4 regions of the Metabacillus sp. KH_069 genome follow, and region 1 is predicted to be linked to each of the others. Evidence: riboswitches for the same ligand, from Rfam matches in the RefSeq annotation. Region 1 holds a riboswitch; each other region holds the start of a gene.
The links. A riboswitch is a leader RNA that binds a small molecule or an ion and turns the genes downstream of it on or off. The one in region 1 is predicted to bind cobalamin.

Region 1 (2,202 bases):
ATGAGACTGCATGAAGGCTGAAGGATCAGCCTGTCCCGGTCAACAGCTTCTAGGATTGTGTTGACAAGCTTTACAGTCTTTTGCAGACTTGCCTTCCACACATTCCGTCCATCAATGACACCTGCAGCGAGAACTTTATCCTTTGGGAATCCTGCGGTTTGCAGCTTTTGAAGGGATAGACCGCTGTCATATACGAAATCTAGTCCAATACCATCAACCGGAAGGCTGACTAGGTGATCGTATTGTTCAACACTTTCAAAATAAGTTTGTATCAGCAGCTTCGCATTTACTGTTTCTCTTTTGATTGTTCCATAAATTTCTTGAGCCTTTAAAAATAATGCATCATCTGCATCCGATGTCACGAACACCGGTTCATCAATCTGTATCCACTCAGCGCCTGCATCTGCAAGCTCCTGCAGGACCTGAACATATAAAGGAATTAACTTCTGAAGAACTTGGTCTTTATTTTCCCCTTTTGATAAAGCAACTAAGGTAAGCGGACCGACAAGAACAGGCTTGCCGTTTATGCCCAGCTCTTCTTTTGCTTCAAGATAAAGATGCAACGGCCGGTTTTTAGTCAGTCTTGGCTCTGCTTGACCCAGTTCAGGTACAAGATAATGATAATTCGTGTTAAACCATTTTGTCATTTCAGCCGCCACTTGATCTCTGCTGCCTCTTGCAATATCAAAATAGGTCTGAAGGGAGTTAGCATCCTGCTTCCGGAACCTCTCCGGCAGCAGGCCAAACAAAACTGCTGTATCCAAAATATGATCATAATAGCTGAAGTCACCAATCGGTATTAGATCAATTCCTTTTTCCTGCTGTTTCTGCAAATGAGACAGTCTGATCTGTTTCATCTGCTGTTTAAATTGCGGTTCCGTTATATCGCCTTTCCAAAACGATTCCAGCGTCTTTTTCCACTCTCTTTTTTCTCCGATTCTCGGATAACCTAAGTTTGAATTTTTAATGGTCATTGCTGTTCCCCCGTTTCTTATCATCTCTCAACTTTCTGTGCATGAAAAAAACTCTCTTGCATAAAGAGAGTTTGATGGACAAAGTTAACTTGAGTTGAGACACAAGACAGGTTTCAACATATCGCATCACCCTCCCTATTTCGCGTAGGCATGAAGTGCATACAATAGGCAGGTCTCCTGACTCAGGTTCATTGAATTCTATTCCCTTCCCATTTTTCATTTGAAAAACAGTGGGTCTTTATAAAATTCTCCCCATTACAGTGGCGCGACCGCGTCGGATTTTCACCGAGCTTCCCTTTTAAGCTAAGACAGAAAAATACTCTTGCCATTAGCACCTATCGCTTTTAAAAATATTAAATTTTTTAAATTAAGCAACAATTGTTTTTAAGCATAGCTGAAGTTTTGGTTTCATGCAAGTATTATATTAAGTCTGTGCAGCTATTCCAAGGACTTTCCATTTGGCAGCTTCATAAAATCCAAGCTGTTTATAAAGATTCCCCGCATCTGGATTGTTATAAAACAAATAAATGTCCATTTCTTCAGCTGCAAGCTCATGGCAAATGGCACGTATCATTTCTGAGGCATATCCTTTCCGCCGATGCGCGGGGGGCGTAGCTACACCAACTATAATGGCAGTGCGGCTGCTTTCAATAAATACGCCTGCTGTCGAAACCATTTTTCCATCTTCAGCCTTGTATAAAACTTTCAATTTTCCTGCTTCTATGTTTTGATAGTGATCATTCGCAAAGAAGTCTTCATTCGGTACAACCATTTTATATTCATCGACCTGCATGAACAAATCGTAAAGTTTTCGGCATTCTTCGAGACTGGTAATCACTTTTATATCCTCGCTTGGCTGTAAATCTTTGCTTCCTCCATACTTGAGCATGAAAGAATCACTCTCAAGATCCATTTGAAAGTGATGTTTAAACTCATCAATCAATTCTTTTTTCCCGACAATTTTGCGGATGCCAGTTTCCTGAATAATGGATGCAAATTCAGTTAATGGGAGATTGATAATAGGACTGTAGTAATAAATTTTTTCAGGATAGATCATTAAAAGGGCATTCAAATGCATATTCTGATAACTTCCGTAAACCATCATATGTTCTTCTGACAAGTCCTCGATAATCAATGCATTCAATTCGAAATCGGTCCGTAAAAATTCAGCTGCATGACCGTATTCTTTTTTATCTATTAATTTAATTTGCATTTGCTGATCGCTCAT
Region 2 (2,202 bases), 150 kb from region 1:
TAATCTTGGGTAACTAAGAACCGCCACATCCAGCTCTGCATCGTGGTTGGTGCCGTTTGAATACTGGCTTAAAACAAGAGAATCCTCCCCTGCTATTTCCAGGTCCGGCAAAAAGGGAACAACTCCAAGTACCGGAAGCCCTGTATATTCTTCAAACCAGTCCAGTCCCGGCTGAAGCAGAGATAGATCGCCTCTGAATTTATTGATGATCACCCCGATAATCCGGTTCCGATCCGCCTCGCTCAGCAGCTGCAGGGTCCCGACCAGGCTGGCAAAAACGCCTCCTTTGTCAATATCTCCGATTAAAATCACTGGAGCCTCTGCGATTGCTGCTACTCTCATGTTCACAAGCTCACGGTCATTTAAATTCACTTCTGCAGGAGAACCTGCCCCTTCGATCACAATGACTTCGTATTTGTTTGACAGCTTCATCAGCGAATCCTTGATCGCCTGAAGCCCTAAATGATAAAAATCCTCTCTATACTCGGTTGCCCTCATATTTGCATAGGGCTTCCCATGAAAAACCACCTGAGATTCCATGTCTTTTGATGGCTTGATCAAAATGGGATTCATATCAGTCGTGGCTTCTATTCGGGCAGCCTCCGCCTGAATTCCCTGAGCCCTTCCGATTTCCTTGCCATCACTCGTAATATAAGAATTCAGAGCCATATTTTGCGATTTAAACGGGGCTGTTTGATAGCCGTCCTGCCTGAAAATCCGGCAGAGTGCTGTGACGAGCATGCTTTTTCCTGCGTCAGAATGTGTCCCTTGAATCATGAGTTTTAATGCGTTTTGTTCTTCAATATTCAATTCCATAAATGGCATCTACACCTTCTTCGTAGTAGTGCTTTTCCACATTGATGACAGACACAAGATCCGCGATTTCTTTTATTTCTTCTTTTGCATCTCTTCCTGTCAGAACGATATGAACGTGGGTCGGGCGGTTTTGAATCGTATGTATAACATCCTCTATTGGCAGAACGTCATCAACCGGGAACTTCTGAATAGCTAGCGCATTATTGATTTCATCAAGAATGACAACATCATACTTGCCGCTTACTATCTTTTCTTTAGCTATACTCCAGGCTGATTTTAACGCTTTGCGGTGAACATCAGGTGTTTTTGTCCAAGTGAATCCGGCGCCAAGCTGATGGATCTCTGCACCGTTGAGTGTTTCAAGCACATTTTTTTCACCATAGGTTCTTTCGGGTGATTTTATAAATTGAAGGATGGAGACTTTCATTTCTCTTCCGATTGACCTGACAGCAAGACCGATGGCCGCTGTTGTTTTTCCTTTGCCGTTGCCCGTAAAAATGAGCACTCTTCCTTTTTGATCATTTCCTGTCATTCCCGCATCTCCTCTTTTTGTCTATAAACATAAAAAAGACCTTGAACTGAATAGGAAGTCAGTCAAGGCCTTTAATAAGCAAATTCTTACACACTAAGGGTACCTGACTTATTTTTCCCACCGAAAAACAAGCAATCAATCTTTAAAAGCAGGTCTCCTGGCTTCACGCTTCATTTTCTATTGAACCTTCCCAACTTAAAAAGTCAGTGGCATCTCAATGGAATCTGCGCTTACAGTAGCGGGGGCTGCACCGGATTTTAACCGGTTTCCCTATTATCCTGATTTCATCAGGCACTTTTAAAGAATCATATTTTTTTGTTCATTGTAATCTATAAAAATGGAAATGTCATCAAAATCTTTTTTCTGAAACGTCAGTCAGACTATTTCACGATGAGGGTTAAACCTTCAAGCTCCAGACGCGTCATAGTTTCCATTTGTGTTTTCTCGCCAAATGTAAGCTGGATTCGCTTTTTAAATAACGGGCCATCATACACAAAGGTATGATATTCTCCTGCCTCACCCATAGGACAGACAGGCTCGGACTTCATTTTTTCAATTAGCTGCTGATCAATTTCCTTGCCAAGCCATGTTTTATCAAGCACATCATCCTGAGTTCGGATGATGACTGCTTTGTATCCGCTATTTGCAAAAGCTTGAAGGGCGTGCGCTGCTTCCTTCTTCTCCATCCAGAGCGGATACAGTGCTTCTAACCCGGCAGAGTTCGCTGCATTCTCTCCCCAGCTGCGGTGTTCATCAAGATACAAATCTCCGAAAGCTGCACTTGTAAGATGATAGTTTTCCTTCAACTCTCTAAGTGAATCTATAAAACTTTGAGTATATCCTTTAAATGTGCA
Region 3 (2,202 bases), 570 kb from region 1:
GCTCTGAGGAAGAGAAAAAAGAGATTGCTCAGGTCATCTATGATGAATCACTGCGCATGGGAAGACTTGTTAACGATTTGCTTGATCTTGCAAGAATGGAAGCAGGACACATCTCTCTTAATTTAGAGCGAATCTTGGTTCATGAGTTTATTGAGAAAATCAGCCGGAAATTCCAGGGACTTGCAAGAGACAAAAAAATTACGTTAACCTCCTCTTTTTCACTGGATGATCCTGAGTTTGTCCTTGATCCGGATAAGATTGAACAGGTTTTGACGAACCTTGTTGATAATGCGATCAGACATACCCAAGAAGGGGGATCTGTTGAAATTCATGTTCAAACCGTTGCAGGCGGCATGAAAATTGACGTAAAAGATACAGGAACGGGTATTGTAGAAGAGGATTTGCCTTTTGTCTTTGAACGTTTTTATAAAGCGGATAAAGCAAGAACAAGAGGTCGTTCGGGCACTGGACTTGGCCTTGCGATTGCAAAAAACATCGTTGATGCCCATGCAGGCACAATTAATGTTCACAGCAAGGTGAATGAAGGGACAGCGTTCAGCTTCTATTTGCCTCGAAAAAGCGATGTTTCTGATAGAACATGACGAAAATTCTTGTTTCATAAGAAACACCGAATGAAATTTCTGTTGAAGACCTCAGTCGTTTTATGTAAAATAAGACTGAATTAATAAAATCGTATACTTTGAGATATAGGTGCTTTACGCTTAATAGGGAATCAGGTGAAATGCCTGAACTGTCCCCGCAACTGTATTTGCCGACGAAACTTTGTCTAAACCACTGTATAATCAGATGGCTCTATTGCTGTTTATTATATGGGAAGGTTCGAGTGGAGGATGACGCAAAAGTCAGTAGACCTGCCGATATCTCTTACATTGTTTGTATTCTTCGGGGCTTGAGCATAGAAACGGCAGGATTTATGTTTCTTTGCATACAATCCCAATCTATTTATGCCGTTTTTAAGCCCATCTTAGGAGATGGGCTTTTTCGTATTTCTCAGGATAAAAAGATCAAGCTCCAGAGCCTGACTTCCGTGAAGTGTTTCATGATCCACTAAATAGATACATACAGAAGAAGGAGAGATTAGTTGTGAAAAAATTAATAAGTTTACTGTCCGTTTTCCTTTTAGCGCTGCTTGCAGCTTGCGGAAATACAGCGGAGGAACCGAAGAAAGAAGCTCCAAAATCTGAACAGGCTGCTGATGAAGCAGAAGAAATGAAAGCTGCTGTCACACTTACTAAAAATGAAATGGCAGAAAAAGTAGACTCTAAAGAATTGGCTTTTGAAGAAGGTCAGACACTGATGGATGCAATGAAAGCGAATTTCAAAGTAGAAGAATCTGGCGGCTTTATCAGCGGAATTGATGGAATCATGGCAAGCGATGCGGATAAAACTTACTGGCATTTAATTGTTAATGGAGAAGACGCAATGACGGGTGCTAATGAAATCGAGCTGAAAGATGGAGATAAAGTTGAGTTCGATTTAAGAAAATATGAGTAATCCTGGAGAGCGCTATGTCGACTAGAAGAATCAGTCTGCTTTCGCTGCTGATCGCACTATCAGTTGTTGGAAGAATGGCATTTCAATTTGTGCCGAATATTCAGCCAATGACTGCCATTATTCTCATCACTTCAATATTAATTGGCCCTGTAAATGGCATGATTGTAGCCGTTTTAGGGTGCTTCCTGAGCAATTTGCTGCTCGGGATGGGAACATGGACAATCTGGCAAATGCTCGCATGGGGCATTCTCGCATTGATATCAGGTCTTTTAGGCAAATATGTGAAATCAAATCGTCTTATCATCTTTACACCCATTTCTGTATTAGCAGGATACCTATTCGGGTTTGTTGTTTCACTGAATATGTTTGTCTTGACTGACCATGGATTCGCCTATTATCTTGCTGGTCTGCCTTTTGATACAGCACATGCAATCGGAAATGGCATTTTCTTTCTTTTGCTATACCCTATCATGAGAAAAACGTTTGAGTATTACTTGAATAAGAAGGATTATGGCGTAACAATGCAATAAGAAAAATGGTAAAATAAAAGAGCGATTAGTTTCGCTCTTTTTACTTTTAAACCCTAAAGGAGCTGCTGAAAAATGAATTTATATACAAGAACAGGCGACAAAGGGAAAACAAGCATTATTGGCGGCCGAGTCGATAAAGATGATTTAAGAGTAGAGG
Region 4 (2,202 bases), 1.5 Mb from region 1:
TGCCGTATTGTTCAGCTGTTTCATCCACGGGATTACGCCGGAAGAGACTCCTTTAAAGCCTTTAATGTCACTGCCTCGGCTGCGGATCTTTCCTAGATAAACTCCGATGCCTCCGCCAGATTTTGAAAGATTTGCAATATCTGTATTGCTGTCAAAGATGCCTTGCAGACTATCATCAACTGTATCTATAAAACAGCTCGACAGCTGGCCGACAGGCTTCCCTGCATTTGATAATGTCGGTGTAGCAACGGTCATATACAGATTGCTGAGAGCCCAGTAAGCTTCTTTGACAAGCTGAAGGCGATGCTCTGTTTTTTCATTGGCCATAAGCGTCATGGCGATGACAAGATAGCGTTCCTGCGGCAGTTCAAATGTTTTTTTATCAAAATCTCTTGCTAAATAGCGGTCCGACAAGGTGCGGAGTCCAATGTATGTAAACAGCTTGTCTTTTTCCGGCTGAATGATTGATGAAAGGCTTTGTATTTCTTCGTCTGAATATGCGTTCAGCAAATTCGGACTGTATATGCCCTTATCAGTCAGTGTTTTAAGTAAGTTCAGAAACGAATCATATCCATTTGGCTGATTGCGGTTGAACGCAGCTTCCTTATATAGCTTTCTTAGATAAATGCGTGCACAAAAGTAAGTCCATTGAGGTTCAAGCTCACTAATATTGGAGAGACCTTCGAGAATAAGGAGATTGGAGATTTGGGATGTTGTATATTCACTGCGGCCTTCGATGCTTTGTACAATTCTTGTGCTGTAAGCATCCAGGTCAAGCTCTTTGAAGCCGTGTCCGATTTCATCTATGAAGTCTCTTATCCGTTTTTCTGAAAATGGGGCTTTTTCAAGTGTCAGTTCATTAAAAATAATTGTTGCCATTTTGGTTGCCATTTGACATCCTCCTAAAAAATAATAAAGCGCAAAGGCTTTAATCAGCTCTTGATTGTGTGATGTTTATACCTAAAAAAAAATCCGCTCATGGGATCATGAGCGGATCAAACGATAGAATAAAAGGATACAAGCAGTCCTGTTATTAACCATCGTTTCATCTCCTCAGTCCCCGAAGAATTCGAAACTATAGCAATCAAATGGCAGGTCTCCTGACTTGTGATCATTCTGCGCTGAGTCCTTCCCATACTTCAATCTCGTACAGTGGTATTCCCAGTTCGTCACACTTACAGTTGCGGGGACAGTTCCGGATTTGCACCGGATTCCCTTTTAAGCCAATAAATTGGCACCTTTGCTTGCTGTTGTTTTTCAATATGTAGTATTGCGATTTTGATTTTTTATCAATATCTTGTGTTTGTGGATAATTTCATCATAATGGACAGGAAAAGAAATTTCAACTGAAATCTGTAAAAAAACAAATAAAAAGATGAAACCATTTTACAGACCAGCGTGTTTCATCATAACATAGAGAGAGGAAGTTTTTCATTCAATCACATGTAATAAAATCGATTTATTTCAGAAAACAGCCTTCAATCTAACCAAAGGAGCCTTCATATGTACATACTTTTAAACGGTGAATTTAAGCAGAAAAACGAAGTATCCATTGATTTTGAAGATAGAGGATATCAATTTGGGGATGGCGTGTACGAGGTAATCAGAGTATATAATGGCTCGTTTTTTGCGATGAAAGAGCACATGGAGCGATTTGTCAGAAGTGCAAAAGAGATTAAGATTGTACTTCAGCATTCAGCAGAAGAATTAACAGGAATGCTGAATGAACTCATCCATAAAAATCAGGTGCAAGATGGTGCTGTTTATATGCAAATCACACGCGGGGTAACAGGAAGGAAGCATCTTTTTCCGGGAAAAGACGTTACTCCTAAGATAGTAGCCTATCCAATTCCTTGCTCAAAGCCTGTAAAAGAGCAGGAAAAAGGCATTAAGCTGTATCTTATTGAAGATATCCGCTGGCTGAGATGTGATATCAAAAGCCTGAATTTGCTTGGGAATGTTCTCGCCAAACAGGAGGCTTACGAAAATGCAGCATACGAGGCTCTGCTTCATCGCGGTGAGCATATAACGGAGGGTTCTTCGTCTAATTTTTACGGTGTAAAGAATGGGACCATTTATACACACCCTGCGAATCATTTGATTTTAAATGGTGTGACTCGCATGAAAGTTGCAGATCTTTGCAGAAAAAACGGATTGACGCTGGCGGAAGAGAGATTGAAAGTAGACGACCTCAAAACGCTT

Region 2: linked by a shared signal. The riboswitch ahead of AC3ISE_RS10500 (cob(I)yrinic acid a,c-diamide adenosyltransferase) and the one ahead of metE (5-methyltetrahydropteroyltriglutamate--homocysteine S-methyltransferase) in region 1 are both predicted to bind cobalamin.
Region 3: linked by a shared signal. The riboswitch ahead of AC3ISE_RS14180 (DUF4430 domain-containing protein) and the one ahead of metE (5-methyltetrahydropteroyltriglutamate--homocysteine S-methyltransferase) in region 1 are both predicted to bind cobalamin.
Region 4: linked by a shared signal. The riboswitch ahead of AC3ISE_RS04190 (ribonucleoside-diphosphate reductase subunit alpha) and the one ahead of metE (5-methyltetrahydropteroyltriglutamate--homocysteine S-methyltransferase) in region 1 are both predicted to bind cobalamin.

Annotation. Positions count from the first base shown of each region.
Region 1 is NZ_CM174460.1:2,269,817-2,272,018, forward strand. Features, by position in the region: gene metE (5-methyltetrahydropteroyltriglutamate--homocysteine S-methyltransferase) at 1-974, opposite strand, end outside; cobalamin riboswitch at 1,125-1,328, opposite strand; gene AC3ISE_RS11260 (GNAT family N-acetyltransferase) at 1,399-2,202, opposite strand.
Region 2 is NZ_CM174460.1:2,118,029-2,120,230, forward strand. Features, by position in the region: gene AC3ISE_RS10495 (cobyric acid synthase) at 1-816, opposite strand, end outside; gene AC3ISE_RS10500 (cob(I)yrinic acid a,c-diamide adenosyltransferase) at 800-1,348, opposite strand; cobalamin riboswitch at 1,479-1,662, opposite strand; gene AC3ISE_RS10505 (Dph6-related ATP pyrophosphatase) at 1,729-2,202, opposite strand, start outside.
Region 3 is NZ_CM174460.1:2,835,064-2,837,265, reverse strand. Features, by position in the region: gene AC3ISE_RS14185 (ATP-binding protein) at 1-602, shown strand, start outside; cobalamin riboswitch at 693-894, shown strand; gene AC3ISE_RS14180 (DUF4430 domain-containing protein) at 1,105-1,515, shown strand; gene AC3ISE_RS14175 (ECF transporter S component) at 1,530-2,045, shown strand; gene AC3ISE_RS14170 (cob(I)yrinic acid a,c-diamide adenosyltransferase) at 2,118-2,202, shown strand, end outside.
Region 4 is NZ_CM174460.1:813,268-815,469, forward strand. Features, by position in the region: gene AC3ISE_RS04190 (ribonucleoside-diphosphate reductase subunit alpha) at 1-891, opposite strand, end outside; cobalamin riboswitch at 1,074-1,256, opposite strand; gene dat (D-amino-acid transaminase) at 1,504-2,202, shown strand, end outside.